DNA from 4 places in the Priestia sp. Y58 genome. Region 3 is predicted to be linked to each of the others. Evidence: riboswitches for the same ligand, from Rfam matches in the RefSeq annotation. Region 3 holds a riboswitch; each other region holds the start of a gene.
What was found. A riboswitch is a leader RNA that binds a small molecule or an ion and turns the genes downstream of it on or off. The one in region 3 is predicted to bind cobalamin.
Positions count from the first base shown of each region.

Region 1: linked by a shared signal. The riboswitch ahead of MMB68_RS22630 (HoxN/HupN/NixA family nickel/cobalt transporter) and the one ahead of MMB68_RS20455 ((2Fe-2S) ferredoxin domain-containing protein) in region 3 are both predicted to bind cobalamin.
Region 2: linked by a shared signal. The riboswitch ahead of nikA (nickel ABC transporter substrate-binding protein) and the one ahead of MMB68_RS20455 ((2Fe-2S) ferredoxin domain-containing protein) in region 3 are both predicted to bind cobalamin.
Region 4: linked by a shared signal. The riboswitch ahead of MMB68_RS10725 (ABC transporter substrate-binding protein) and the one ahead of MMB68_RS20455 ((2Fe-2S) ferredoxin domain-containing protein) in region 3 are both predicted to bind cobalamin.

Region 1 is NZ_JAKWFL010000009.1:91,435-99,027, forward strand. Features, by position in the region: gene MMB68_RS22625 (M20 family metallopeptidase) at 23-1,186, opposite strand; gene MMB68_RS22630 (HoxN/HupN/NixA family nickel/cobalt transporter) at 1,416-2,213, opposite strand; cobalamin riboswitch at 2,347-2,529, opposite strand; gene MMB68_RS22635 (organic hydroperoxide resistance protein) at 2,635-3,054, opposite strand; gene MMB68_RS22640 (undecaprenyl-diphosphatase) at 3,206-3,799, opposite strand; gene MMB68_RS22645 (ABC transporter ATP-binding protein) at 3,946-4,878, opposite strand; gene MMB68_RS22650 (ABC transporter permease) at 4,880-5,563, opposite strand; gene MMB68_RS22655 (DUF418 domain-containing protein) at 5,599-6,813, opposite strand; gene MMB68_RS22660 (response regulator transcription factor) at 6,984-7,593, shown strand, end outside.
Region 2 is NZ_JAKWFL010000011.1:34,150-41,742, forward strand. Features, by position in the region: gene MMB68_RS23965 (TRM11 family SAM-dependent methyltransferase) at 1-102, opposite strand, end outside; gene MMB68_RS23970 (hypothetical protein) at 363-521, shown strand; gene MMB68_RS23975 (tautomerase family protein) at 689-1,078, shown strand; gene ftsZ (cell division protein FtsZ) at 1,438-2,442, shown strand; cobalamin riboswitch at 2,445-2,634, shown strand; gene nikA (nickel ABC transporter substrate-binding protein) at 2,778-4,319, shown strand; gene MMB68_RS23990 (GNAT family N-acetyltransferase) at 4,389-4,916, shown strand; gene MMB68_RS23995 (hypothetical protein) at 5,172-5,345, opposite strand; gene MMB68_RS24000 (YfmQ family protein) at 5,488-5,931, opposite strand; gene MMB68_RS24005 (lmo0937 family membrane protein) at 6,125-6,262, shown strand; gene MMB68_RS24010 (TatD family hydrolase) at 6,295-7,065, opposite strand; gene MMB68_RS24015 (EamA family transporter) at 7,132-7,593, opposite strand, start outside.
Region 3 is NZ_JAKWFL010000007.1:106,110-113,702, reverse strand. Features, by position in the region: gene MMB68_RS20465 (sirohydrochlorin chelatase) at 1-655, opposite strand, end outside; gene cobJ (precorrin-3B C(17)-methyltransferase) at 673-2,295, opposite strand; gene MMB68_RS20455 ((2Fe-2S) ferredoxin domain-containing protein) at 2,309-2,689, opposite strand; cobalamin riboswitch at 2,792-2,971, opposite strand; cobalamin riboswitch at 3,090-3,268, opposite strand; gene MMB68_RS20450 (hypothetical protein) at 3,414-3,572, opposite strand; gene MMB68_RS20445 (M42 family metallopeptidase) at 3,924-4,961, opposite strand; gene MMB68_RS20440 (cation:dicarboxylate symporter family transporter) at 5,069-6,340, opposite strand; gene brnQ (branched-chain amino acid transport system II carrier protein) at 6,727-7,593, shown strand, end outside.
Region 4 is NZ_JAKWFL010000003.1:134,953-142,545, reverse strand. Features, by position in the region: gene cobD (threonine-phosphate decarboxylase CobD) at 1-942, opposite strand, end outside; gene cbiB (adenosylcobinamide-phosphate synthase CbiB) at 917-1,903, opposite strand; gene MMB68_RS10730 (adenosylcobinamide amidohydrolase) at 1,908-2,516, opposite strand; gene MMB68_RS10725 (ABC transporter substrate-binding protein) at 2,605-3,564, opposite strand; cobalamin riboswitch at 3,823-3,955, opposite strand; gene MMB68_RS10720 (hypothetical protein) at 4,091-4,225, opposite strand; gene MMB68_RS10715 (thioredoxin family protein) at 4,372-4,686, opposite strand; gene MMB68_RS10710 (YpjP family protein) at 4,875-5,477, opposite strand; gene MMB68_RS10705 (class I SAM-dependent methyltransferase) at 5,858-6,637, opposite strand; gene MMB68_RS10700 (BrxA/BrxB family bacilliredoxin) at 6,772-7,209, opposite strand; gene MMB68_RS10695 (polysaccharide deacetylase family protein) at 7,451-7,593, shown strand, end outside.

The DNA.
Region 1 (7,593 bases), on a different contig from region 3:
CGCCGTTTGAGGCGGGCTTTTTTTATATTTGCAGCAGCAAATTCGCAAATAAAGAAGAGCGCTCGGACAACGTATCAATTTGAATATGTTCATATTCCGCATGTATTCCTTTTCCGCATGCTCCTAATCCATCCAACGTGGGAACGCCAATGGCCGCTGTAAAATTGCCATCACTTCCGCCTCCAACAGCTGCTTCTTCTAATTTCATACCCAGTTTGGCCGCGATTGACTGAGCGCATTCAAATAACTCTTCCGTTTGTTTAGACTTGACCATCGGAGGACGATTCATGCCTCCCGTTACTTCGAGCTTAATTCCTTTTAAAATGGGTGTTAAATTCAAAATAATATCCGTCATGCGTTTTGCTTCTTCTTCTGTAGAAACACGTAAATCCACGTGCGCTTCTGCATATTCCGGCACCACATTTGTACCGCTGCCTCCCGTAAATGTCCCAACGTTCACCGTTGTACCTTTTTCATAATCTGTTAAGCCCTGCAAGAAAATCACTTGGCGCGCCAGCTCTTCAATCGCATTGATTCCTTCTTTGTGGTGATTACCCGCGTGTGCTGCTCGTCCCCATGCTTTTACGGTGAAAATTCCCGCTCCTTTGCGCGACGTTTTTAACGCGCCTGAACCCGCCACCGCCGGTTCCGCTACTAGCACTGCTTCACTTCTTTGTGCTTCTTCTTCTATATATTTTTTAGAAGAAATTGACCCAATCTCTTCATCCGAATTGCAGAAAAACACAATTTTTTTATCGAGTGATAAACCAAGCTCTTGAATCGCTTTAATCGCCCATATAGATTGCACAATGCCGCCTTTCATGTCTAAAATTCCCGGACCGTACAGCTTGTTTCCCTCTGTTCTTAGACTCAGCCTTCCCTTTTCCCATACCGTGTCAAAGTGACCGATGATTAAAAGCTGCTTTTCTCCTTCTCCAATCGTAAATTTCAAGTGGTTTCCTACTTCTTTTTCTTCTATAATTTCGTACCCTACCCCTAAACGCTTTTGAAACAGCTGCGTTAAATACATTCCACACTGATCTACTAACTCTTTACTGTAGGACGGTGATTCTTTTTTCACAAATCCAACTAAATCTTCAAGCATCTCTTGTTCATGTTCTTTTAAATAACTAAATACGCTTTGTTCTACCATTACCTGACTCAAATCAATTCCTCCTCCAAACAACCCCTGCTGCTTGCATTAAATGCTTTTATTTATCGTACGTATAACTATGTTCTACGTTTCACATAACGACCTTAAATTATCCTTAATTATAATGGTTTTCAGACAATTTTCCATCCTTTAAATACAGATAATACTTTAACTTATTCATAACCGACTGAAAATAGCCATAAACTTCAACAAATTCATACAAAAAAGCTTCAATCTTCAACAGATTAAAGCTTTCGTTTGACTAATTGACATTTATTTTAATATTTTTCCCTTTTGACTTCACACTCACAAAAACAAACATAGACACTAAAAAAATAAACAGAATAACGCCAACCATTTCAAAGTTTACTTCGGCCCATGGGTTAAAGAAAGTGAATGCTAAATAGAACGACACACCATACGCGAGGACAACAATAACCCAGCCCATCAAGCGGGAAGCAGATTGTCCAAATTTGCTCGATTCATTCACCATTTTATGTACAATCATCGAATCGATTGTATCTGTAAGCATCATACCAAACATAAATACTAGTCCCAACAAAAGCGGCGTATACTTGCCTGCGTTCCCTACAGCTAGAGACCACACCGCCGTTTGACTGACCGTTTCGGCTGCTAAAGCGAACAATGCCCCTACAAGAATAATTAAAAAAGGATTCGTTGTTCCTTTTGCGATTTTCGGAATAAACTTCCCTTTTAATCCGCTCAGCTGAAAATCTTCTTCTTTATTTTTAGTTCGAAGCAAATGATATGTGTTTAATGTCCCAATCAGAAATAGAGAGATAATAGATACCCAAGATGCAAAATGATCGAAATATGATGGAAACGTAAAATTTTTCATCACCACGCCCAGCACTCCGGCCGTGACGGCCACCATTCCTCCGTGACCTAGTGAAAACAGCGTTCCGACCCAAGGGGCAAAACGGCTGCCCATTCGCCAATTATATCGAGTCTGGCCGTCAATAAAAGCTAAGTGATCTGCATCCAATCCGTGCCTGATTCCTAATAAAAAGACAAGTAAAAAAACTGATAAACCTTCCATTTCCTACACTCCTTTTTTTAAAATAAAACGTAAAAAAGCCTCAATTCTATAGAAATTGAGGATGTGTCGGCATATGAAAATAAACAGCAATTGCTCACTGCGTACCTTGATACACCGCCTCTTTCCTAGAAGAGTCAAGTGTACAGAATAGGTAGGTCTCCTGGCTTGAGATCATCATTTTCTACCGCCTTCCCCGTTTTGAGTGACGATAAGATAGAAAACTCCCTGCTTACAGTGGCTGGACCGCTCGAGATTTGCACTCGATTCCCTGTTACCTCTTACGCTATGTAAGAGCACCTAAACTGTGCGAATGATTCATTTTCTTCCTCATTATACTAGTACTTCTTACAAATGAATAGAGAAAATTCAAATAAAAAAGCCCTGCTAAGCTTTACATGCTTAGCAGGGCTTTTTAAAGCAATTAAACTACTTCTACCGTTACGTCTACGTTGCCGCTGATTGCTTTTGAATACGGGCAGTATGAATGGGCTAGGTCTACATATTTTTTAGCTGTTTCTAAATCTAAGCCTTCGATATGAGCTTCAAGCGCTACTCTAATTTTCACTCCTTGATCAGCTTTATCAGGAAGCAGCTGAACAGTAGCTTTTACTTCACTGCTTTTGATTTCTACGTTATGTTTTTTCAACATAAATTCTAACGCGCTGTTGAAACAAGCACTGTATCCAGCTGCAAATAGCTGCTCTGGGTTTGTTGCTGTTGTTGCTTCTCCACCAAGCGCTGGAGGTGTTGCAACGTCTAAGTTAAAGATGTTATCTAAAGAGTGAACTTCTCCTGTTCTTCCACCTGTGTTAACGACTGTTGTTTCATATAAAGCTTTCATGTATAAACCTCTCCTCTTTTTCATTAACTTTATTAAAAATTTTTATTTATCGTTTCTGTAATTTAATTGTACACAATTTAATTTTAAAAAACAAGTATTAAATACATTAAAAATTTCCCAATAAAAAAAGCCGCGTATTTGCGACTTTTTCTTAATAATATTGAGACTGTTCGTCATAAGCTGATTTTCGAAAAATAGACAAGTTGGTAATAGCCCTCATCAGTTTCGTATTAAAAATAACATAATGAATAAACAGCGCCAGCACGCAGCCTAAAACGGCTCCTGTTAACACATCAAATGGATAATGAACGCCAACCCATACGCGTGAAAAGGCAATGAGTACGCCCATGACAACCCACATGCGCCCTGAACGTTTGAAATGCAGCCAAATGGTAAAAGTGATAACTAATGCAGATGTAGCATGATCGCTTGGAAATGAAGAATTTGCGGCGTGATCAATAAGCTGATTCACGTGGTGAGAGATAAACGGACGATCTCGATAAGCAAATAAACTAATCACTTTATTGATAATGACTCCTGTGGCACAAGCACATAAAGCTTGAAATGCTACAACACGGCTGCCGTTTTTATTAATAAGTAAAAACAAGCCGAGTAAAACAATAAGTACATACTGGGCATAATCTGCAAAGAATACCATCAGCGAATCTACAAACTTCACATGCGAGGCGTACTGATTCACCGCATGGAAAATGGTATAGTCTACTGAATTAATAGCTGATAACATAATCGAAATCCTTTCTTATTTTTAAATGTCATTAGCTATCTTATCAGTTTCTTGGGAAAATGAACATGTTTTTGTCAGAAGCTTCCTAACTGGTATTTATAGATAATGTAGTCAGGCTGAGTAGTAAATCAACAGACTGTCGCTCATTAACTCACCTGTGAGTGATCCACAATATTTTTTTGCAAAAAGATTTCTTCTAAAGAAGGTTCTTCGACGTGAACTTGATAAATGTCGATGCCGCATTGAATCAATTCACGAATAATAAGAGGAATATTTCTTTCTTTTTGAAGCATCACTTTTGTGTACATGTGATGGTATTCAACTTCGGGACTCAACGTACGGAAAAACTGTTGAATGTATTCTTTGCGACTGTTTGGATAAGGATCATGTTTGATCATCACCGTTTTTTTCGCTTGATATTGAAAGCGCAGCTCTTCCATTGTACCTTCTGTTAAAATGACCCCATTTTTCATAATCGCTACACGTGTACAAATCTTCTCAACTTCATTTAAATTATGAGACGTCATAAAAATTGTCTTGCCTTGATTTTGGAGTTCTCTTATTAGTTCATGAATGTGGAGAGCAGATTCAATATCTACTCCAGAAGTTGGTTCATCTAAAAAGATAAGATCTGGGTCTGTCACAATTGCTTGAGCAATTCCTAACTTCTTTTTCATTCCAAATGAAAACTTTCCAACTTTCTGATGCTCATGTCCTTCTAATCCTACTTTCTTCAGTACATTACTACAGTGTTCTTTCGAAAAACGATGGCCGTTTATCTTTAAAAAATAGTGCAAATGATTGAGCGCTGTCATCTCATCATAAAAGTTAGCATAGTCAGGAAGAACGCCTATTTTCTGCTGAAGCTCTAAATCAATATCACTCTGTCCCAGCAGCGTAAATTCTCCTGCTGAAGGAAATGAAACGCCGGTAAGCATATTAATAAAGGTAGACTTCCCTGCTCCGTTTCTTCCTAAAAACCCGTAAATTTCTCCTTGTGGTACCTGTAAATTAATACCGTTAACAACTGTTTTAGATCCATATTTTTTAGTTAATTTACTTGTTTCAATGGCATACATATTATACTTCTCTCCTTTTAAAACTCCAAAGTGCCGTGCATAAACAAAGTGCTGCAAAAACAAGAAGAACTGTTAGATACCCTTTCTCCAGCTTTAAATAGTAGTAAGGTGTCACATACTTAAACCATGCAATGTACGCTTTTGATGAAAATATGCTCCACACGCTCAGTACCGGTAGAACAAGCGATAACATAATTGATAAAAACATAGTATGAGTTGGGCTTGGCATTAAAGCTGAAAGCATTAAAACAAATGAAATGATACAAACGGTGAATAGCAGGCACTCTAAAAATATATAAAAAGAAAAATGATGCGAAATAAACGCAATCAGTAGAAATGAAATAGAGATACAAACAAGCCAGAAACAGCAAACACCTAAGAATTTTCCTAGTACAATGCGCTCTCTTGATGTTTTGGTAACTAAAAACCTTGCTGTTCTTGTTTTAATTTCTTGATTAATAACATTATGAGAAAGACTTGAAATAAATAAAGGTCCAAACCCGAGAAGCATCACCAAAATTCCCCCGTTGGCTCCATCTTGAATCTGTGCACTCGTCAGTTGACCTCCAAGTTGACTAACTATATGGGCTATTCCATAGGAAGCACCGCATACGATTAAAATAACGATAATTGATTTAATACTTTTAAATAAGCTTTGAAACTCTTTTACACTAATAGCCCACATTTCCAAAATCTCCTTTTAAATAAGTTTGACTGCTATCATCCAACAAAAGGATGATTTACTTCCGCCGGTAAAGCTTTTTTTTCTTTGGGCTTTCCACTCCAAGAAAAATTTGTCCATATACGCAGTAGCTTTTCCACCGGTCCAGTTTGAAATTTTTGCACGTACATATAGCTGCCGATAAGCTGAATTCCGTAAATACCTATGCAGACAAAAATCCCTGCAATCATGCCGAGCTTTTCGAAATAACCTAATCCATAACCGTAAAAAATCGTCGTGCATATGACCGTTTGCATTAAATAATTACTAAGCGATATCCTGCCTACACTTTCAAAAGCCTTTATCAAAAATGACTTCTCGTATTTCGCATATAGCCAAGCAAAGCCTGCAATATAACCAAGAGATAGAAGACTCCCACCTAACATATGTGTAGAACCAGCCCAATTAGCATCCGGCCACAGGTACATAGTTCCTTTTAACAGCAAGCCAAGCGGAATCAGCGCAGCCGCCCAACGGCCATACTGTTTTTGATTAGCTGAAACGTCGTAAAACCACTTTTTCTTTCCTGCATACATACCAAATAAAAACAAAGCGCCCATTATAAATGGTGTAAACAAGAAGACAAAAGCAAATTTATATCCTGCCATATTCATCGGATCAACATTGTTGCGGTGGTCTTTAATTTGTTCATAAGTTCCGCTTCCGTACACATGAATCGTATCTTTTACATATGTCGTAAGCGTTTGTTTATCGCTAAGAAGATACATATTATCGTTTAATGAACCATAACCAGCTGCTCCCGTAAGAATCAGCAAAATCGATGCCCACACCAATAGTGTTTTGGCTTTACGATTTAAAAAGAAAAGTAGTAAAAATACTCCCATCATTCCGTAAAACGTAAGAATATCTCCTTCCCATAAAAACACTCCATGCAGTAGGCCCAACCCTAGAAGCAGAAGAAAACGGCGAAAGAAATGCCTTTTCACGCCTAGCTGCCTTCTTTCTAAGCTTTCTTTCATCTTCACCATTGAATAGCCAAATAAAAAGGTGAAAATCGGCATAAAACTTTCTTCTACCACGACTTTTAAAAAGACATAGGCTGCTGAATCACTTGGTGATAGCGAGAAGAGATGAATCATATCCTTTCCGTAAATGCCATATTGAAAAATCAGCATATTCGCTAGTAAAATACCAAACAAGCTGAATCCTCTCATACTATCAATTACTTTAACCCGCCTAAAATCATTACTCATCCTTTTAACTCCTTTACTATGTGTCTGTGCATTTAGTATATGAAATGAAGTTTTCAAGAAAATAACCGGGAGATTATCTTTTCCTTAACATTTTCCAATTTTGTTAATCTTTTCGTAATGTTCTTATGCTAAAATCGAATAGGTATGAAATGAAACAGAGGTGATTTACGTTGGAAGATGCGTCTATATTGCTAGTTGATGATGAAATTGCCATCGTCAAAATGCTGGAGACAGTATTAAAAAAAGAAGGATTCAACCAAATTTATAAAGCTCACACCGCTCAAGAAGCGCTGGATGTTTTACATAATCAAACAATTGATATTATTTTGTTGGACGTAATGCTTCCCGATCAAAGCGGATTTGATATCTGTTCTAAAATTCGTGAGCTCTCAAACGCGTATATTTTATTCATAACAGCCAAAGTATCCGACCTGGACGTACTAACGGGTTTCGCCATGGGAGGAGACGACTACGTAACTAAGCCGTTTAATCCTTTAGAAATTGCGGCACGAATTAAAGCACGACTGCGCAGAAAGCAAGCGCTGACTGAAGGAACTTCTATAAGAACAGAACCACAATCGTCAAATCGCTATGAGTTTGATCGTTTTACTATAGATGAATCGGCAGGAGAACTCATTGTGGACGGTCAAACGGTTTCTTGCCCCGCACAAGTGTTTTTATTGCTTCTTCACTTTTGTAAAAATATGAATATTGTTCTTTCTAAATCACAGCTTCTTGAAGCCGTCTGGGGATATAATCAGTTTGTAGACGATAATACAG
Region 2 (7,593 bases), on a different contig from region 3:
AATTTCAAAAAGAGAGCGTCTCTCTAATTGGCATAGTGAGAGTTCCTCTTCGCTGCATGCGTATGTGTAGATATACTGAGGCAGCTGCGTATGGTTATTCAATATCGTATCATCCTTTATCGTATCTAATTATCCTTCTTCTCAAACAATAGCGAGAAAAGAAGAGAAAAGCAACGAATTTAAATATATTTGGCCGTGAATACTAAATTGAAGCGCTACATAGTCCACTTATTTGACAAAACATGCTAAAATAACTGGTGATAACCTGCATGTGCTGCTGTTTATACAAAAGAACTGGATCAAGGTTTCTCAAAAATCATTTACACACTGCTGACATTTTGATGAATAGGAGAGGCTACGTGATGTCTAAAAGTGATCATGAAAAGCAACAGATGAGTCGGGCTGATATGAAAAAACAAGCCAAAACATCCTCGCAAAACCTTGTGATGAACGTACTCATTGCCATTGTATCTGTATGTATTTTAGCTCTTATTATAAATGTTTTTGTACTAATGAAATGAGCCGTTATGCTGCTCATTTCTTTTTATTAGGTTCAGCTTTTATTGAAGCGTTTGAGGTCTCTTTCACTAGAGAGCACATTGTGAATAGCATATCTTTTTTTAACAAATGATAGTTGTGATATGATGAAGCAATAATACATTAGACAAAAAGCTGGAGGTTACTTAGTATGCCATTACTTAGATTTGATGTAATAGAAGGAAGAGATGAAAAAGAGTTAAAAACATTACTAGACGCTGCTCACCGAGCGATGCTAGAAGCCTTTGGCGTGCCAGAACGCGATCGTTATCAAATTGTACATCAGCATCCTGCTCATGAAATGATTATTGAAGATACAGGTCTTGGCTTTGAGAGAAGCAAGGATTTGGTTATTATAAGCGTAACAAGCAAACAGCGAACAGAAGAGCAAAAGCAAGCTCTTTACAGATTAATTGTAAAAGAGCTTGGAGAGAGCTGCGGCATTCAGCCAAACGACATTATGATTTCGATTGTTGAAAATGGTAATGCTGACTGGAGCTTTGGCATGGGAGAAGCTCAATTCTTAACTGGGAAATTATAAAACGGTTTATTATCTAGAGAAGCCCTTATTTCTAAGGGCTTTTTCTCATTTTGTCTATAAAAATATTATTCTCTTAGTCACATCTTACTCAAAATTAAATACAGACATCTGTCAAATGAATGATACAATAAGCTTATATGCCATTTTGAGTGGAAAAACCATAAAAGAGTTCGGCGTACTAATTTTAGAACAACAATAAATTTACATAAAGATGTAAAGATTTAAAGGTTAAAAGAGAAGTGTATAAAATCTGTAAAACAAAAGAACAGTTACGCGTTAAACATAGGAGTAAAAGGTTCTTCACGTGTTTTTTCGGATAATAAGAGAAAGTAATTTTGATCATTGAGGAGGAACTTAGAATGTTTGGATTTGATGCAGATGTATCGCCACTGGTGCGAATTAAAGTAATTGGGGTCGGCGGTGGAGGAAATAACACCGTTAACCGTATGATTGAACACGGTGTACAAGGAGTAGAATTTATCGCCGTTAATACGGATGCTCAGGCGCTTAACTTATCTAAAGCAGATGTGAAAATGCAGATTGGTGCGGCCTTAACGCGAGGATTAGGTGCAGGAGCTAATCCAGAAGTGGGAAGAGAAGCAGCCGAAGAAAGCAGAGAACAAATTCAAGAAGTACTGCAAGGCGCAGATATGGTATTCGTAACAGCTGGCATGGGCGGAGGAACTGGTACTGGAGCAGCTCCGGTTATTGCCCAAATTGCCCGTGAACTAAATGCTTTAACAATTGGAGTAGTCACTCGCCCGTTCAAGTTTGAAGGAAATAAACGTACGAAGCAAGCAGTAGGCGGTATTACTGCGATGAATGAATCGGTAGATACCCTTATTGTGATTCCAAACGACCGCTTGCTTGAAATTGTCGATAAAAAGACGCCTATGCTTGAAGCATTCCGTGAAGCAGATAATGTTCTTCGCCAAGGTATTCAAGGTATTTCAGATTTAATCGCTGTGCCGGGGCTGATTAACCTTGACTTTGCTGATGTAAAAACAATCATGTCTAATCAAGGATTTGCGCTTATGGGTATCGGACGAGCTTCCGGATCAGACCGGGCAATTGAAGCAGCGAAAAAAGCGATTTCTAGTCCGCTGCTAGATGCATCGATTGATGGAGCACGAGGCGTGCTGTTGAACATTACGAGCGGCAGCAGCTTGAGTCTTTACGAAGTACAGGAAGCAGCAGATATTGTCACGTCCGCTTCTGATCAGGACTTAAATATGATTTTTGGATCTGTGATTAATGAAGATTTAAAGGACGAAATGATGGTAACCGTTATTGCCACTGGATTTGATGATGAAGATGTTTCACCATCAGCTTCTACTTCTAGAGTTTCAAGAGCACGCTACTAAATTAAATAACCAGCTTTTATGGTAGCAATTGTTTTTCAATTGCCTTAAAAGGGAATCCGGTGCAAATCCGGAGCGGTCCCGCCACTGTAACAAGGAGCCTTATGTCAAAAAGCCACTGTCTATTTAGAGACGGGAAGGCGGTATAAGGCAATGACTTGAAGCCAGGAGACCTGCCATAAATCTCAGCACACAATAACCTACGAGGATAGGGAGGTGTTTTGGCAGAATCAAAAATAAGATAAACAAGGGATACGTTTATCTGAATTTGTTGTGAAGACAAGCACTTCTTTTTAGAAGTGCTTTTTTGTGTATTAAAATAGAAGGTGGAAAAATCAATGATAAATAATAAAAAACTCGTATCTATGATATTTCTCGTGTTACTTTGCCTCACTGCTTGCGCTCCTAATGAAGAGAGCGTAAGTATAAAAGAAAGAAAGAAAACGGATAAAAGTGTGACGTTTTTATTTAATTTTACATCTGCAACGCTTGATCCTCATAGGGACGATAATTATACAGCAGTTCGTGCGGGAGTAGGGGAGACGCTTGTTAAAATCAGCGACGATTTAAAAATAAAGCCTTGGCTTGCTGAAAAGTGGGAAACGAAAGATAACGGCCTTACATGGACATTTATGATAAGAAAGAACATCACGTTTCAAAATGGAAAAGCGCTGGATGCAAATGCCGTTAAGTCTTCTCTTCAAAGAACGATAGATCAAAGCTATGCGATGAAAAACGCTTTAAATATTAAAGAAATGAAAGCGAACAGTCATGCGCTGACAATTACATTAAAAGAACCAATGCCTAAATTTCCTTCTGAGTTAGTGCATCCAAACACAGCTATTATAGATGTTGATGTTTCTAATATAGCTAAGAAGCCCATTGGTACAGGGCCATTTCACGTTTTGACTTTCGATCAAGGAAATCAAGTGAAGTTAGAAAGATATGAACATTATTGGAATGGAAAAGTGAAATTGAAAAATGCGATCTTTGCATTTAACGAAGATGCTAATGCGCGAGTTGCGGCTCTTCAGTCCGGGACAGCGGATATTATTTATCGGCCGCCTTTAGAAAGCTTGAGCACTTTACAAGCGAATTCGTCTTTCAAAGTAAGTGGAGTACCTAGTGTGCGTACTCATTTATTGCTTTATAATCAAACCAATGACTCATTAAAAGACGAAAATGTAAGAAAAGCTATCGATACTTTATTGAACCGAAAAGAAATTGTCAGTAGCATAATGAACAATCAAGCGGCAGCGGCTCGAGGTCCATTTTTACCTCAATTTCCTTTTGCTGATAATACTGCTAACGAGCAAAGAGGTATGACATCTGCTAGAAAATATTTAGAGAAAGCAGGCTATCAAATCAAAAATGACAAAGCAATCAAAAATGGAAAGTCACTATCGCTCTCTCTTGTCACATACAGCTCTCTGCCAGAACTGCCTTTAATTGCTCAGCTTATACAGTCTAATGCGAAAGAGTTAGGAATTACTATTAAGATTCACCTAGTTGAAGATAGCGATGAATATGTAATGGCAAAAGATGATTGGGATTTAGCATTGTACAGCCTTATCACAGCACCTAGAGGGGATGCCAGCTATTATTTAAGCACGAACTATTTGCCGGGCGGTGGTTTAAATGCCAGTCGGATTAATGACGATACGCTAACAAAAATGATAGAACAGTTAAATTCAACCGTAGATGACGCAAAACGAAATCAGCTAGCCAAGCAAGCAACCGCTTTGATTAATAGAAAAATGCTGACATCATCGATTGTACATCCAAACATTGTTGTTGCTTATAATCAACAAGTGAAAAATTGGACAACAAATCCAAGCGAGTATTATATGCTGACTCAGCATTTAGACGTAACGCCGTAGTCAATATTGTTGTTCCTATAGGAAAACGAGAAAGTATACAATGATAGATAAAAGGATGTGACAGTAAACGTGCAAGAAGTACAAATGTATCAAATTAAAGAAGTAACAGAAAAGGATGCGAAAGTGGTTCAGTTTGTCATGAATATGCGGAATGAGCTATTTCCTATGCTGGAAAAAAATCAGCTTCCTGTGGATTTGCTTCATTTTAATGAACATTACGTTCAAGCGAAAGACGCTGCTTTTTTTGCAGCTGTTACGGAAAATCAACAAGTAATTGGAACAATTGGTTTATACGCTTACGATGGAAGGTTTCATGCATTAAAAAAGCAATATGAACATAAAACTGCAGCTGAGATTGTAAAATGCTATGTCGATCCAGCGTACCGGCGTCTAGGCATTGGACAGCAGCTGTTAAAAGCAGTGGAACAATTTGCTCAAAATCATTTTTATGACACGTTGTATCTGCATACTCATCCTTTTTTACCGGGGGCTATCCCATTTTGGACTTCACAAGGTTTTATCGAAAGGCTTGCTGAACAGGAAGAGCCATGGAATACGCTGCACATGGACAGAAAAATACAACCAGTCGTAATGTAACGATATTATACAGTAATTACCATAGAATCTAGATAAGAGCTCATGCTATAATAAGCGTACTTACATTTATAGCCTGTAGGGCAAGTCCTTACAGAAAAGAACCACGTTTCGAATTGGCTGAAGCGTGGTTTTTTTCTATGAAAAACAAATAACAAAATATTTTTAAAAATATATATGAAATCGCTTTCAAAATAATGAAATATATTATATAATTACTAGTGTTGTGTTGTACTTTGTTAGTGTTAAATCAATATCCTACATGTGTGAGCCGACTGCCTTATGGTAGTCGGCTTCCTTTTTATGGTAGTATTCTAAAAGGAAATAGCATTCTTTGAAATGGCTGTAATCGTCATGACAATAGTTGTCCCAAAGGCCCATTTGAAAAGAAAGAAAAGTCGCAATCATTCCAAACCCTAACAAAGAAAGCATTATCCATCACCTCTTAAAAAGTTAGAAAATTCTATTAATTTATATTATAGCATTAGAATTAATGTTAAAGTTTGGTATTTTTAAATAAGGTAGCTTCAACCTAAAACTAAAAACTAAAAAAGCCGCCTTGTAGGCGACTGGTTTAAGCTAGGTCAGCTGTTATGGACTGCTTTTGAAGGTGATCAGACAGCAGGCTGTAAGCAATAATTTTCTTTTTATACTGTTTTACGACATCGACGTGATCATGATAACTGTATACGCATAATCGAACATCGTTTTTTCCTTTTTTCGTATCGATAACCAGTGGAGTTTCACTGTCTTCTAGGTGTTTATAATAGTCCTTATTTCCTTCATGGACATAATATTGTTTTAAAAATGTTGCTTTATTAAAATAATCAATCACTTGCATTTTATCTTTGCCTTCTAGATGTTTCCCATCAACTGTGACAGTAACGTTTTGATCATCAAGTGTTGGGTGTAATTGAAATTTAGTCATAAGCCATTTGACCACTGGAGTTGGAAGACACGTTATTAATATTTTGAGTGCACTTACAAGAATGATGGAAAGTAATACAATCCACGTCATAGTTAATCATCTCCGCTATAGTTTAAATGAAATAAGATTACATACCTATTTTATCACAGAGAACATGAGTGCTTTTTGTACATTATGTGAACCTTCCTCAGTGAAAAGATGTATATGAAATGCGTTTATTTATGCACATTTAGGGAAATATAAAATTATAACAAATACTACATATAAAAAAGGAGAAAAAATTATGTTGTGGACGATTATTGGACTTTTATTTATTTTTTGGTTATTAGGATTAGTTTTTCATATTGGCGGCGGCATCATTCACATTCTTCTTGTCATTGCAGTGATTGTGCTAATCGTAAAACTTGTGAAACGAATTTAGATATAAAAGGCCTTTCCTTAGGGAAAGGCCTTTTATATAGAGAGACTATAAAAACAAGACGTATTTTGATATAAAAAATCATATGTCTCCGTTACAGAAACTCCTTTGAGACGTGCTATTTCCTGAACGGACTGATGTATCATTGATGGAACCGTTGTGTGGTTTTGAAAAGGTCCTTCAAATGGCCACGGACCATCTGTTTCCACCATCAAGTAGTCAAGAGGGTATTCCATGACAAGCGCTTGGATTTTAGGCTTATATACAATATCGGGTGTAACTGAAATATAGTAGCCGTTGTTTTTCATTCGTTCAACGGTTTTTTTAGCTCCTTTGAACCAGTGGAAGTGAGCTTTAGACACAGAATGTTTTTCTAATAAGTCGCATACGATCTCAGCGTCTTCATATACAGCATGAAGAATTAACGGTTTACCCCATTTTTTTGAATGAACAATAAAAGCTTCAAGCAGCTCCAAATAGGGCTCTAGAGAAAGAGTGTATGTCTGACTTAAGTAATAAGGTAGACCAACCTCCCCAACAGCTATCATTTCTTCATTGTTTTGATCAATCCAGGCAAACAGTTCCGCTAATTCATTTGAAGAAGGCAGCATTTGTTCAGGATGAAATCCGTAGGCGGGTTTCACGCAGGAATACAATTGGCTAATTTTTTGATTAAGTTGGCAAGAGTGTAATGTGGAAGATACAGAAATAAGCGCTTTTAACGAAGGATCCTTCTCTATTATTTCTTTCCAGCTTTTCGGTTCATATTGATCGAGGTGAATATGAGAGTCAATGATTTGTTTCATAAATATCGCTCGCTCCTTTCAGCCCAATTTGTTTAGAAATAATACGTAAGAAAATGTATGCTTCTGTTAGGCTTCTATCTTATTTTTTATGTGTTTTTTGTTCTCCCATTTAGCAATAGATGAAAACGTATAAATAATAAGAGCTAACCAAATAAAATTAAAAGCAATAACATGAGCTTTTGTTAGCGATTCATGGTATAGAATTACTCCTGCTAGCAGAGATAAGGTTGGTGAAATATATTGAAGAATACCAAGCATTGATAATGATACTTTTTTAGCACTTTTTGTGAATAATAAGAGTGGTAGAGCTGTGACCATTCCACTTCCGATTAATAAAAGACTTGTTAGGGGATTAATATATTGTCCAAGGCTCGCTTCTACTATTTTTCCATCAATGACAGCCCACATAAAAATGCCCCAATTTGCACTAATAAGTACAGACGCAGTAAAAAGGGACCAGAATAAGGATGGTTTCTTCATTATTTCTTTTACAAACGTAATGTATGTACGCCAGTTCTTTGTTATCAA
Region 3 (7,593 bases):
GCTGCATTTTATACTGCTTCACCATTTCTTCCAAACGCTTAATTAGTACTCCTGTAAATAAAAAATACGGGAGAATAACCACTTTTTTAGCGCCCAGTTTTAAACATCGTTCCACTCCTTCATCAATCAATGGAGCGGTCACGCCCATAAAAGAAGTTTCGACGATTTTGTAGTTTGTTTTTTCCCAAAGAAGGCGCGTAATTTTATATAAATCACTGTTTGCATCAGGATCGCTTCCTCCTCGCCCTAAGACAATAACAGCCGTGCCTTCAGCTGGAGTTTCTAAATTTTCTCCTGATTCTTGTAATCTCGTTTTTAAAATTTCAAGGGCTTCTTCATGAACGCCAATGGGACGTCCGTACACGAAGTTTACGTGTGGATATTTTTCCTTAGCTTCATCTATAGCCGCCGGAATATGTATTTTTGAGTGGCCAGCTGGCAAGAGCATAATTGGAATTACAACTACATCTGTCGCTCCTTTTGCCACACATGTATCAATGCCTTGACTTACATTTGGGCGTTCAAATTCTAGAAAACACGTTTCTACTAAAATAGATGCGTCCCAATCATGCTTCATAGTCGAGATAAACTCGCGAATTTGATCGTTCCCTTCAGGATCCCTACTTCCATGACCGACAAATAAAACTGATTTCATATAATGCCCTCCCATTTTTAATCTCCACACGGAGCTGGTTCTACTTTTATTTTTGGTGTTATATCTTGATAGTCGAATCCATAAACATTCTTCACACGCTTAAAGAATTTATGAAACCGCTCATTTGGATGACCTTTTTCTTTATATTCATGGACAATGTTCTCCACTATTTCAACAATGTCATCGGGCGCTATGCCTTCCGCCACAATTTGACCTGAATGGGCGTTTCGTCCAACCGTTTTAGCCCCTAAAAATAAGTCAAACGCACCTTTTCTGTAGACAATGCCGATATCTTCTTGAACAGCACCATAACAGGCCATACCGCATCCATTAATACCAAGCTTCAATTCTTTTGGCATGTCCATTCCGCCGAGGCGCTTTTGTAATTCTTCCGTATGCGGGATGGCGTCGCTTTTTTCTCCATCACAAAAATCACACGCTTTAATTGCAAACACGTCTCCGACCGGAGATAGTAAAAAGGAAGCTGATTGGAGCTTTTTAATAATCACATCTGGCTGAGCCGTTGGAATTTGCAGTTTGATTTGATGGTCAGGCGTATACTCCATCGTACCTTTTTCACCAACAACTTCTGCTAGTGTTGTCATTTGAACGGGCGTAAACTTCTTATTTGCAAGCCCTGGACTAACTGCCACTTCGAAAATAGACTGTATTGGCTGATGTACGACCGCAGAAGTAGGTTCACCTAAAATTGCTTGAAGCGCTTCTTCTGCAAGGGCTCGTGAAGTTGCTGTTTCTTCTGGTTTGGTCTGAACTGCTTCAATAGCTGAAGCCGTTTGCTTTACAGTCTCTTCTTGATCAAGAGCCCATGGTTCCGCTTCTTTTCGAAGTCGCTGATGCGGTCTTAGCGGCTGCTCCGTTTGGTTGAGGGTATATTTTCGCTGATATCCGCGCGGTGTAATCATTAAATCGTCGTAAAAAAACGTAGATGAATTCCCGACAACAACGGTAGTCAGCATGCCAATTTCATGATTTAACATGTCTTTTAAGTTGGTCATTACGACTTCTTCACGGTCACGATAAGCGCTTTTCACAAGACCAACAGGCGTATCAGGAGAACGGTACTTTAATAGAATCCTTTGCGCTTCAACAATTTGTCTTGTTCGTCTTCCGCTTTTTGGGTTGTAAAAAGCCACTACGAAATCTGCTTGTGCAGCTGCTTCAATTCTTTTTTCGATTAGCTCCCAAGGCGTAAGGTGGTCACTTAAACTAATCGTACAAGCATCATGCATCACGGGCGCTCCAAGGAGAGATGCACATGAATTAATAGCCGAAATGCCAGGAATTACTTCCATCTCTACGCCCGTTTCTTTTTTCCAGCCTTTTTCAATCAACACTTCATACACAAGGCCTGCCATTCCATATACTCCTGCATCTCCGCTTGAAATGACAGCTACGGTTTTGCCCGCTTCAGCTTGCTTTACAGCTTCTTGTGCACGGCTTACTTCTTCGGTCATTCCCGTACTAATAATTTGCTGATTCGTTAACAGTCCTTGAATTAATTCCACATAGGTTTTGTAACCGATGATCATATCACTTTCTTGAATGGCTTCTCTTGCTCGCTGTGTAATATGTTCAAAGCTTCCCGGCCCAAATCCAATAACTAACAGTTTACCTTTCATGCTAGCTCCTCCTTTATGCGTTACTTTTTACTTTGTCAATTCCTTTTATGGAGTCACTCTTTTCCGGAGAAACAAAACCGTTTTGATCATATTCATAAATAAGCGATTCCTTTATACTGCAGCCTCCTGCTAAATGTTCTTCGACAATCCGGTGAGCCACGGTTTCAGTGACCTGCTTGTACCAATCTCCTGAAGGATACACAATAGCTACAGGAGCATCTTTGCATCGTCCGTTACAGCGTGTACGCGTTGTATGAACCGTTTCATCCAAATCCAGTTCCGTCACTTTATTTCGAATAGCTTGGGTGGCTTCTTCTCCACCTTTTCTCATACAGCTGCTTCCATTACAAATCAATACGTGATGTTTTGTTCCATTTAAGTTCCACGTCGTCACACTCATTCGCTCCTTTACTAAAAAAAGCGCCTCTATCAATGATAGAGGCGCAGAAAAATTCAAACTAAGTTTTTGCACTTCCACCTATATCCCGTAGGGTAAGCTTCGCATTAGAAAAAGGCTGGTTTCCTGACTTCGATTCATCACTTGATTGCGCCTTCCCGAATACAGTGGCATATGCAATCAGCTCATCTTCACAGTGGCGGGTACCGCGCTGGCTTCACACCAGACTTCCCATTTAACGCAATGTAAACATTGCGCACCTTTTTTGCACGATATGTAGTTTTGCGACATGAGAAAAACCCGCTTCGCTAATATGCGAGCGGGTAAAACGTCAGAATAAGAGTGTACACGAATGCCACTTTAAGCCAACGTTTCCCTTCCCGCTCCCCGGAGAAATAGAAACTTCACAATAAAGACAGGTCTCCTGACTTGTGTATCATTCTACTTGAGAACCTTCCCGTGATTTTTCCACAGTGGTTATACTCGTTCGTCCACACTTACAGTTGCGGGGACAGTACTGGTCTTTCACCAGTTTCCCTATTAAGCCTTCTTGGCATCTTTACTGTTGCTGTTTGATATATATGAACCTTTTAAACTATCAGAATAATAGAAGTAACTACCATATCATAGCGTACATTTTTTTTTATTTCAACTCTATTCTTTTCGGAAGATACAAGCATCTATAAAAAAACAAGAGCATAAGTCAGCTCTTGTTTTTTCATTATATAGCTACTAATGTTAAATGAGGATCATTATAATACACGACTTCTGAAAGAACTTTACAGCCATTTGTTTTGGCAAAAGCTTCTCTCGCCTGCTTTTCAGTTTCAAATTCAAACATTTTCATTTCTTTTCCAGCATATACCGTCAGTACCCACATGAAAAGATTCGCCTCCGATTATTGTAGTGATCGCTATATCCACATTATGCCGAAACCATTTCCTTTTGAAAACCCATTCTACAAAACTTGTCACAAGAAACTTTTAAAAATTTAAAAACATTTTAACTTTTGTAAATGAACAAAATGTACAAAAGGTTTAAGCAATATTATACCTCTTTAAAAAGGTGCTTTTTTAACCCACTGTTGCTTCACCAGTAAAAAAATATATAGTATTTATTAAAAAAAGAAGCCGGACAGCCGGCTTCTTTTTTAAGAAAGGAAAGTACAGACATCACAATCCCGTCCTGCTCTTTATTTCGCATAAAAATACACTAATTAAATATTCCTTTCTTAAAGCAGAACCATGTTCGACTGCACATAGTGATAAAGAAGCATATACGTATGGTTCAATGAATCTTGATGCGTTCTCTCAAACGCATGAGAAGAATCAATTCCTGGACCAATTAAGCCGTGTACGATGTCATGCCCGGCACGAATAGCAGCGGAAGCATCTGATCCGTAAAACGGATAAATATCTAATTTGTACTGAATATCATGCTGCTTACCTAGTTCCACCAAATGCTTTCTCAAACCGTAATGATATGGGCCGCTTGAATCTTTTACACAAATAGACACGGTGTATTCATCAGTAGATTGTCCATCTCCCATGGCACCCATATCAACCGCTAAGTATTCTACCGTTTGAGGCGTAATGTTCGAATTTCCTCCGTATCCAATTTCTTCATTATTTGAAATAAGAAAATGCGTAGTGTATGGCAGTTCGATCTGTTCTTCTTGAATTGTTTTCATGAGCTGAAGCAATAAAGCTACGCTTGCTTTATCATCGAGATGACGAGATTTAATAAAACCACTTTTTGTTATTTCTACACGAGGATCAAACGAAACAAAGTCGCCGACTTCAATTCCAAGGCTGCGAACATCTTCTGCGCTATGTACTTTTTCATCCAATCGAATTTCTATATTATCTTGATTTCGCTCAGCTTTCCCTGCATCTTTATACACATGAACAGATGTTTGATGCATAAGGATGGTTCCTGTAAATACTTCTCCTGCTGACGTTTCGATTTCACAATATTCTCCTTCAATGGAATTGTATCGGAACCCTCCAATCAGGTCGATTTTCAGACGTCCACTCGGTTTGATTTCTTTTACCATAGCACCTAATGTATCGACATGAGCCGTCAGCATGCGGTGATGATCCGTATCTTTACCAGGAATAGTAGCGACTAAGCCTCCTTTTCGATTGCGATACGTTTGAATATTTAGCTCTTTTACATAGTCTTCGACAAATGAAATCACCTTTTCTGTATTTCCAGAAGGACTGGGAATCGAAACAAGCTTTTTAATTAACTGAACAGTTTCCGTCATTATGACACTTCCTTTGTCTCTCATTTCTTTTATTTTACCATATGTTTCAAAAAAGATAACAGGCAGCTCCAAACAAAAAAGCCGGGCAGCTGCCCGGCTTTTTTGTTTTAAGCTATGTTTGATTTCTTTAATTCATTTGTATAATTTAATGATTTTTGCTTATCAAATTCGCCTTCAGACTTCGACATCACAATTGCAGCTAAAGCATTTCCTACTACGTTAACTGTGGTACGCATCATATCAAGGATGCGGTCAATTCCTGCAATAAATGCCATGCCTTCAAGAGGGAAGCCCATAGATTCAAGTGTAGCAAGTACAACTACAAACGATGCCCCTGGTACACCAGCCATTCCTTTTGAGGTTAACATTAGCACAAGAAGGAGCTGAATCTGATCCATAATGGAAAGGTCGATGCCGTACATTTGAGCAATAAACAGCGATGCCAGCGCCTGATAAATGGTTGAACCGTCTAAGTTAAACGTGTAGCCTGTTGGAATAACAAACGATGTAACCGATTTAGAACAACCGAAGTCTTCCATCTTTTTGATAAGAGATGGTAAAACGGCTTCTGAACTTGCCGTTGTAAAAGCAAGAAGCAGCTCGTCTTTTAACACTTTTATCAGCGTAAACATGCTTGTTCCAGCCATTTTAGCGATAATTCCAAGAACCACAAGCACAAAGAAAATCATGGTGAAGTAAACGGCGAACACTAATTTTCCTAATGGAATAAGTGATCCGACACCAAACTTTATAATATTAACACCAATAAGTGCAAATACACCTACTGGAGCAAATTTCATCACCAAATTAGTTACCCAAAACATTGCATCCAAGACGCCTTCAAAAAAGGCTAAAACAGGTTTTCCTCTCTCTCCAATCGAAGCTACGCCTACACCAAACAGTACGGAAAATAAAATGATTGGTAAAAGATCGCCTTCTGCTACCGATTGAAAGACGTTTGTCGGAACAATATGAAGAAGCTCTTGAGCAATCCCTGTACTTTCAGACGTTTTTGCCGTTGCCTCATATTGAGAAATATCGCTTTTTTCAATATGCCCCATATCAACCCCTGCACCAGGGTGGAATAAGTTCGCGGCAATAATCCCCACTACAATAGCAATGGTTGTAACAATTTCAAAATAAAGAATTGTTTTTCCGCCAAGCTTACCTAATTTTTTGATATCGCCTACTCCTGCGACCGCTACGATTAATGCTGAAATCACAATCGGTACGACAATCATCTTAATTAAATGAATAAATATGTCTCCAACCGGCTGTAAAATAGAAATGGCTGTATCGCTTCCATAAAAAATAGCACCTACAGCTACGCCTAAAATCAGTCCAATTAGAATCTGAGTTGCTAGACCTAACCTTTTCACTTTCTTGCTCCTTTCGCACAGTTGACTTTCATCCATCGAGCATATGCGGTTCCGCGAACCGTGTATAAATATACATCCTTACAGCACCTTATGTAAACAGTTCTTTACTAAAAGGATATAAGGCCGCACATGCGAATTTTTAAAAGCCACGGTTCTGTTTTATCATATCAAATAATTGTTGTATATTGAGATTTTTTTGCTAAGTATTTTTCTATTTTTGCTATTTCAGCGAATAAATTAAAAAAATAAAATTTTATATTGAAATATGCATTTTAGGTTAGTATAATACGATACATGTTTATTTTTATTATTCGAATATAAAATTCTGAAAATTTTAATTATTCAACACGATAATAAAAAGCATTTATAATTTTGGAGGTTTTAACGTGTCAAACAAAGTTCCTTTTTCATTTATAGTGGTTATTGGCTTTATGCTTTTTGCCCTATTCTTCGGCGCAGGTAATTTAATCTTCCCTGCAATGTTAGGTCAGTCTGCTGGAAGCAATATTTGGTCAGCAAACGCTGGATTTTTAGTAACGGGTGTAGGTCTGCCTCTTCTAGGCGTTCTCGCATTTGGTTTTTCCGGAAAAGAGGATCTGCAGTCTTTAGCTAGTCGCGTACACCCAGCTTTCGGTATTATCTTTACTACGATTTTATACTTGGCAATCGGACCGCTTTTTGCGATGCCAAGAACGGGAAGCGTTTCGTTCGAAATTGGCGTTAAGCCTTTTTTATCAGAAAATCCAGGACACCTTCCCCTTATCATTTTCACGGTAATTTTCTTTACTATTACCTGCTTTTTTTCGCTAAACCCTGCGAAAATTGTCGATTTAGTAGGAAAAGTTTTAACACCTATTAAATTAACGTTTATTGGAATATTAGTAGTTGTAGCCGTTGTGAACCCAATTGGAAAATTTGAAGCACCAAGCGAAGCTTATACAACACACTCATTTTTTAAAGGCTTCCAAGAAGGCTACTTAACAATGGATACACTAGCATCATTTGTTTTTGGAATTATTATTATTAATGCAATTAAAGAAAAAGGAGCAAAAACCAACCGACAAATCATCACAATTTGTGCAAAAGCTACGGCTATCGCTGCCGTTATTTTAGCTCTTATTTATAGTGCATTGTCCTATATGGGTGCTTCAAGCGTATCAGAGCTTGGACGTCTTGATAACGGAGGTACGGTTTTGGCTGAAGTATCAAATTACTACTTTGGCTCTTACGGAGGAATTCTTTTAGGTCTGATG
Region 4 (7,593 bases), on a different contig from region 3:
TAAATAGACCAGCCATTCGCGCGTTTTAATAGAAGACGGAACGCTGCAAAGATAATAGTTTGTTTGAGAAGGAGAAACCAAAAGCCCCCATTCCTTTAGTTGACTCAAGATCCGTTCCCGTTCTTGTTTAATATAATGTACGGTTTTTTTCACAAAATCTTTTTCATCCACACATATCATTCCTACTTGCTGCGACAATCCATTTACACTCCAAGGAGGCTGCTTTTTAGACATCTTGCTAATGATTTTTTCATTTGCCAAAATATAGCCAAGACGAAGCCCGGCAATATTAAACATCTTTGTCATGGAACGCACAACAATAATATGCTCATAATCCAGAACAAGAGAATCAAATGAAGGCTGATGTTCGACAAAATCAATAAATGCCTCATCAATCATTAAGTATGTACCATGATGAGCAGCAGCTTTTACTACTTTCATCCATTCCTCATGACTATACATAACGCCCGTTGGATTATTTGGATGGCAAATCCACAGTACTTTTATGTCCGGAAGAATGCTCATAATCAACTCTATATCCCAGCTCCAGCCATTTTCTTCAGCTAAAGGAACGTATGTCACTTCACATCCATAAGCTTTACTTGCCTGTTCATATTCAACGAAAGTCGGCTGTACAATCCCTGCTTTCTCTCCTGAAAATAACGAAGCAATAAGGAAAAACGCTTCAGCGGCGCCATTTGTAGGCAGCACTTGAGCAGCTGAAACATGATGATGAGCTGCAAGTTTATTTTTCAGGTCTGTTACTTGGGGATCAGGATAACTAAACGCTGCATCCTTGAATTTGTTCCACTTTTCGTGAAGCACAAGGGGAGCCCCTAAAGGATTTGTGTTCACGCTAAAGTCTTTTAGATGCGATAAATTCTTGGCCCCTATTGCTTTTAAAAAGACAGTAGGATTAGCTCCATGTGTAGGTAATAGCACTAATAACTCCTCCTAACAAAAGATATAATAACCACGTAGCATAGACCGTCCTTTTCATAATGAAAACAGCTTGTTCAATATGACCGGCTTGCAGGGGAATGAGTGGTTCACCCATTTTTGCACGATTAGATTCTATGCCTTTATATGTATTAAGCCCGCCTAGTTGAATACCTAAAAGAGCAGCCACTGCGCTTTCCCCGTATCCGCTATTTGGACTTGGATGCTTCTTAGCATCGCGCTTAATCAAACTCGTTACATGCCAAAGAGAATACTGGCTTTTTGCTACATTAACAGCGGTCATCACCACTGCAGTTAACCGACTTGGAATATAGTTTAATACGTCATCGGTTTTTGCACTAAAATAGCCGAACAGAAAGTAGCGTTCATTTTTATACCCAACCATTGAATCGCATGTGTTAATAGCTCGGTAAAAAAAGGCTAGGGCTCCTCCTCCTATAAATGCATAAAAAAGCGGAGCTGTAATACCATCACTTGTATTTTCAGCCACGGTCTCTACCGTCGCTCTGGCAATTTCTCCTTCTGACAAACGATCTGTATCTCGTCCCACAATCATGCTTACTTCATATCTAGCTTTCTCCATATCTCCTAGCTGAAGCGGCTTTTGTACCTTATAAGCAGCTTCGCTTAAAGAACGAGTGGATATAGTAGTCGCAATCATTACGCCCTCTACTAAAACACCTAGTATAAAATGAACTTCGTATAAAGCATGGAGGAACAAAAAGGGAACAACTCCTGCGAGCACAGCCATACTTATCACAAGAAGAAATCCTTTGAATCGTTTTCCTGCACCTTTATTTAATCTGGAATCCATCCAATAAATCCACTTGCCAAACCAACGAACGGGATGCGGCCAATTTTCAGGGTCGCCTATAATTCGGTCAATTACTAAAGCAATCGTCATGGCCGTCATGTGTGCAATTATCGCTTGTGTAATACTCACTTCTTCACCTCTTTCCCTTAAGTCCCTGCTCTAAGCTTATTTTCACCAGCTTGGCTACCGCTTGACCTAAAGCGGTCATAGAGCCTGCATATTCATATAATGTTCCTTGCTGAGACGCTGCAACTGAGATGCTGTCCGTAGATGTTCCTGTAGCAATCGTCTTTGTAGCTGGATCTATGATACCCAGCTGTGACAGCGTTTTTGTTTTGGCTTCTGTGGCCGCAATAAAAAGCTGTAAAAACGCAGCATCCGTAAGCGTACCTTCAACGAAAAAAAACATATTAATTGTACCGGGAGAGGAATAGAACGGCACAGCTTCGTCAGCTGTAATATCTACTGCGTTTCCTACTCCAGCCGTTATCACGGAAGCTACTCTTACTCCGTAGCCTTCATAACAGTAAACTGCTCTTTCTTTTAACCAAACAGCTGTCATCAACCCTACGATTTGCTCATGGCGCACATTTTCTTTCATCAAATATTGCTCATACTCCAAAGAAGGAGTATCTGAATAATAGTCTTTGTGAACAAATCGATTGTAAAAGGTGTCCGTTTCCGTAATGCCTGTTCCTAAAACCCCTGAGCTGTATGTTTTATAAGAAGTCTCGGTTTTCATAATTAAAAGCTCAGGCCGTTCTTCAATTTTAAGATGTGAAAAGGGACCAATCCCCTTTTCAATTCGAACTGGAATATGGTCCCTCTTCTTATTTATTGTACACCTCAGGGTATACTGCTTTTGCTAAGTCCTCTAAGCCATCTACAATACGAGGTCCTAAGCGGTTGATTTTGTTTTGGTCAACCTTCTCGATGTTACCCTCTTTTACAGCAGTCATGCTGCTCCAAGCGGGACGCTTCATAATCTCATTTTTGTCTGCATCATACGTTGCGATAATAACGTCAGGGTTTAACTTAACAACTTGCTCTTCAGAAAACTTAACCCAACCCTTTTCACTAGCCGCTACGTTATCAGCACCGATCATAGTAAGCATTTCGTTCATGAACGTACCTTTTCCTGTTGTATAAATCTCAGGAGCTCCTGATACCTCTATCCATACTTTTTTACGATCTTCTTTTGAAATCGTTTTTGCTTTTTTCTCAATTGAAGCTACTTTTTCTTTCATGTCTTTAATTGTTTGATTAGCTTCTTTTGTTTTGCCCGTTAATTTACCGATTTGCGTAATAGAATCATAAACCGTATCAAACGTTGTTGAATCTTTTACAACAAATACCGGAATCCCCGCACTTTCAATTTGTTTAAATACTTCATCCGAAACGCCCATACTTGAAGCGTGTGCCAGCACTAAATCAGGATTTAAAGCAATAACTTTTTCTGCATTAACGTTCATATCTCCTACCTGCGCTTTTTTCTTTACGCTTTTAGGATAATCATCGTTGCTTGTGACACCGACTAATTCTTTTTCAAGGCCAAGGGCATATACAATCTCCGTATTACTTGGCATTAGTGAAACAATTTTCTTAGGCTGTTTTTTTAACGTAATTTCTTTATCACGCGCGTCTTTTACCTTCACAGGAAATGCAGCTTGTGACGTTTGTCCTGTATCTTGCTTCGTTTTTTTATCACTGTTGCTTTGGCTGCCTGCACCGCATGCAGCAAGTACGATGACTAACAGTGCAATAATAGAATACGAAAGCCATTTTTTCATCTAAATACTCCCCCTATATATTGTTCATTGTGAATACGAAACCTCCACGTTAAAGAAAAAGCAAATGATCATGCAAAAAGCAGCGCTATCCTGTTTTTCCGCTTTGACTATGTATACTGCTCGCAGGCAGCTTCAAAATAAAAAAGCTTTACTTTCAATTGAAAGCAAAGCAGGTAACGTCAAGATAAGCAGGAAAAGAATCCATTCACTATACTTGATATGTATGTTCATTACCCTGCTTCACCCTTCCTCGAAGGTTTCACAGCTAACAATAAGGCAGGTCTCCTGACTTACGCACAAAGCGCTTACAGTGGCGGGACCGCGCTGGTTTTTCACCAGACTTCCCTTTTCACTCAATCTTTAAATTGAGACCTTATTGCTTTACGATTATTCACTTGTCCTAGTATACCCCACTCATCGAAAAATGGAAATAGCAATTCTCACAAAAAAAGAGGTTGAGCCATAACTAAATCACTCCAATTTAAAGATGAACAAATGGGATAAAGAAGCTAATATGAATCGCTTGTTACAGCGCTGTTGATTTCCGTGCCAGGCTTCGCTTTCCGCGGGCGGCCGGTGAGCCTCCTCGTCGCTGACGCTCCTGCGGGGTCTCCCCTGTTCCGCTTTTCCCGCAGGAGTCTTCTCCTTGCTCTCCAATCAACCGCTAGAAGCAACTAAACACATAAAACCTACGTTCACTCTACCAATGAAAAAATCCGGACGAGTTAGATTCTCCATTAAGAATCTTAATTCATCGTTCGGATTTCCCTTCAACTAAAATACGTTTGTCCTAGTCTCCTTAGGTAATTAAAGAGTTGCTAAAAATTCACGGACCGCTTCAGGCGTTTTAGCATTTGCACTGTGCAAGTGTGCAATTTTTTCACCGTTTTTATATACAAGAAGAGAAGGAATACCCATTACATTGTTTTCAGCAGAAAGTTCTTCAAACTCATCCTTGTCAATTTTAAACCATGCTTTATCTGTATTTTCGTCAACGATTTCATTAATGAACATATCCAAACGTTTGCAATCAGGACACCACGTTGTCGTAAAAATCCCAACGCTTAGTGTTTCGTTCTTAATTTGTTCGCGAAATTGTTTTTCTTCCGTAAATTGTTTCATTGTGTTACCTCCAGCATCTATTCGTTCCTTCTCCCTATTCTATGGTAAGAAGTCTGACTTCATTATAAACGATTTTTTTATCGTTGTGCTAATGTTTCAGCTTATTTAGACCATAACGGTTTTAGACGTAAAAAAATGCTAGCTTAAAAAAGCTAACATTTCGAAATCGTAGAATGTTGTGTCTATTATCAGCTAAACCATTTAGGGGGCATATTTCGGTTCCAATAAATTTTCCCTAAATCATAATGCTTTTGAAAATTATCTGCAGCCGCATGATAGTGAAAATTAAACCAGTATCCATCTTTTGGAGGATTTTCACGTCGTACATGAAACCGTATTAAGTCCTGACCGGTCTCCCGGTCATATACATGGAAAATCTTTTCACCGTAGCCAGCAGCAGGGTGCTCGCTTATCTCGAGATTCTGAATCGACTGTTCACGTTCAGTGCCAATGTCAGTCAGCACTTCTTCAATTTTAGGTAACACTGCTTGACGAAATTCATCTTCAATGACAGGTCCAATTTTTGTTCCGAATTTTTCCACTGACTGTTTTTCAGCTGATTCCATTGCATACGTAACAAATGATGAAACGTCTTCATATTTTGGTTCTTCATATGGCAAATGAATATCTTCTATAACAGCTGTGATAGGAGTTGTTTCTCTTACATACCCTGCTTTATGTTGCTTGTCCGCTTTTGCATCATCAACGTATAAATATTCTGGTGGAGTGACAAGCCCAAATGTAAATACTGTAATAAATACAACTAGCATTCTTTTTATCCATCTAGGCATTCGTATCTTTCCTTTCTCATCTTTTCCCATATGGTCTTTTCATATCGTAAAATTCATTATCATAACTCACTAGGTATTGTAACATACTTATTAATTTTTTACCTATATTTGCTTATTCATTTATGCTGTCTACGGGCATTCGACTACTTTTTAGTTAGCACCTTCCTTCTTCTGTTTGTGGTTATCACACCGAGCGGAAACCTATACAAGATATTCCTTTTTTGCTGGATGCTTAAACGCAAAAGTATTTTTATGTTCAAAAATATATCATACTTTTATGAACTTTAGATGAAATTCATAAAAAAAACTTCCAAAACTTTTTAATTCCTAAAAGGTTTTGGAAGTCTTTTCAATGAGCGTTATTCATTTTACTTTTTTGTTTATTTTTGTATATCAATTGTCCCGTAATGAAATTTTGATGTTTTTCGTTTTTGCACGGTAAATCCATGTTCTTCAAAACGAGTGCTTTTCCAATGATCTTTGAGCACGATCTTTTGTTTGGCTACTCTTTTTGCTTCTTGTATAGCCATTGGCGTTAGCGTGGTATACAGTGCTATTGCTTTAATACCGTTAATTCCATTCGATTCATCAATTTGCTCTTGAAACATAGGATCAAAGTAGACAACATCAAAAGAATTATCTTCACAACACGCCAAAAACGATTCAAAATTTTGATGAACCACGTTTATACGCTTCATTGCATCGTTCAACTCTTGTACGTCACTTTCCCAATTTAAAAGCCCTTGTTTGACTAAATAAGCTACATAGCGGTTGCCTTCTAGTCCGACAACTTTCCCGCTTTCTCCTACCGCTGCGCTCGCCATCATACTATCCGATGCAAGGCCAAGTGTACAGTCAAGCACGCTCATTCCTTTTTCTAAACCAGCCGCTTCAATAAACGGATCACGTTCTCCCCGCAGCCATCTCTTCACTCTAAACATAGCGGAGTTTGGATGAAAAAAAATAGGTTCCTCTTCGTTTTGAACGTGCAACTCTACTCTATTCTTACCGACAACCAGCACATCTGCAGCTTGAAGATTCTGAAGATCTGCAACGGATTTCTTCTCTCTTACTACAAAAGGTATACTTAAATCAGCGGCTACTTGTTTGGCTTTTACAATCATCTGTTCATTTGTTCGACCAGCAGTCGTAACAATCACTTTCATAACTCCCCCTACACTGTTTGGCTATTTACATAAAGAAAAAGGATGCCGATAGACATCCTTTTTCTTATAAAGTATATGCGATTTTTCTCTAAAAATCTATATACTAGATGTGACAAAAGCAGGACATTTTATGAACAGTGCTGCTTAAAGCCATTTAAAATGTTTTCAAAAATAACTTCTAACGGCTGACCTTCAATTTCATGTCGAGGAATAAAATGAACGACTTCTTTTCCTTTTAAAAGTGCCATAGACGGTGATGAAGGCTCAATGTCCCCAAAATATTCACGCATTTTAGCTGTTGCTTCCTTATCTTGACCGGCAAAAACAGTTACCACTTGATCTGGTTTTTGCTCAGACTGTAAGTACGCTTGTGTCGCTGCAGGACGTGCTAAACCAGCAGCGCATCCACAAACTGAATTAACGACAACAAAAGTTGTTCCTTCTGCGTTTTCCATAAAATCAACTACGGCTTCCTCTGTTGTTAATTCTTCATAACCAGCTTGAGTTAATTCTTGACGCATTGGTTTAACTAACTGACGCATATATTCTTCATATGCCATTGACATATTAACATTCCTCCTAACAATCATTCACGCTAAAAGCATACTATAAAAACCAGGAAAAATCTAGCTACTCACTCTTTAAATCCTTATCGCTGTCCCGTTCTCCTTTTCCATTTGACAAAAAAAGATTAAAACCGGGTCATATCATCTAATTTTTTTCCATAAAAATGTCGATTTTTACTATTAATATTCCATTTTTTGTACTATAGTAGTAAATAGTAGTTTAGTAGAAAGGATTTTCAAATTGAACCAGCGATTTAAACCGAACAAACGATTTAAGCCAAACAAACGATTTTATGCATTTTTGTCTTTAGTGTTAGTGATCGTCGCTTCTTTGTTTTTTATTACAGAAGCCAAAGGAAGTGAACCCGCTGCATCTCAGCAAGT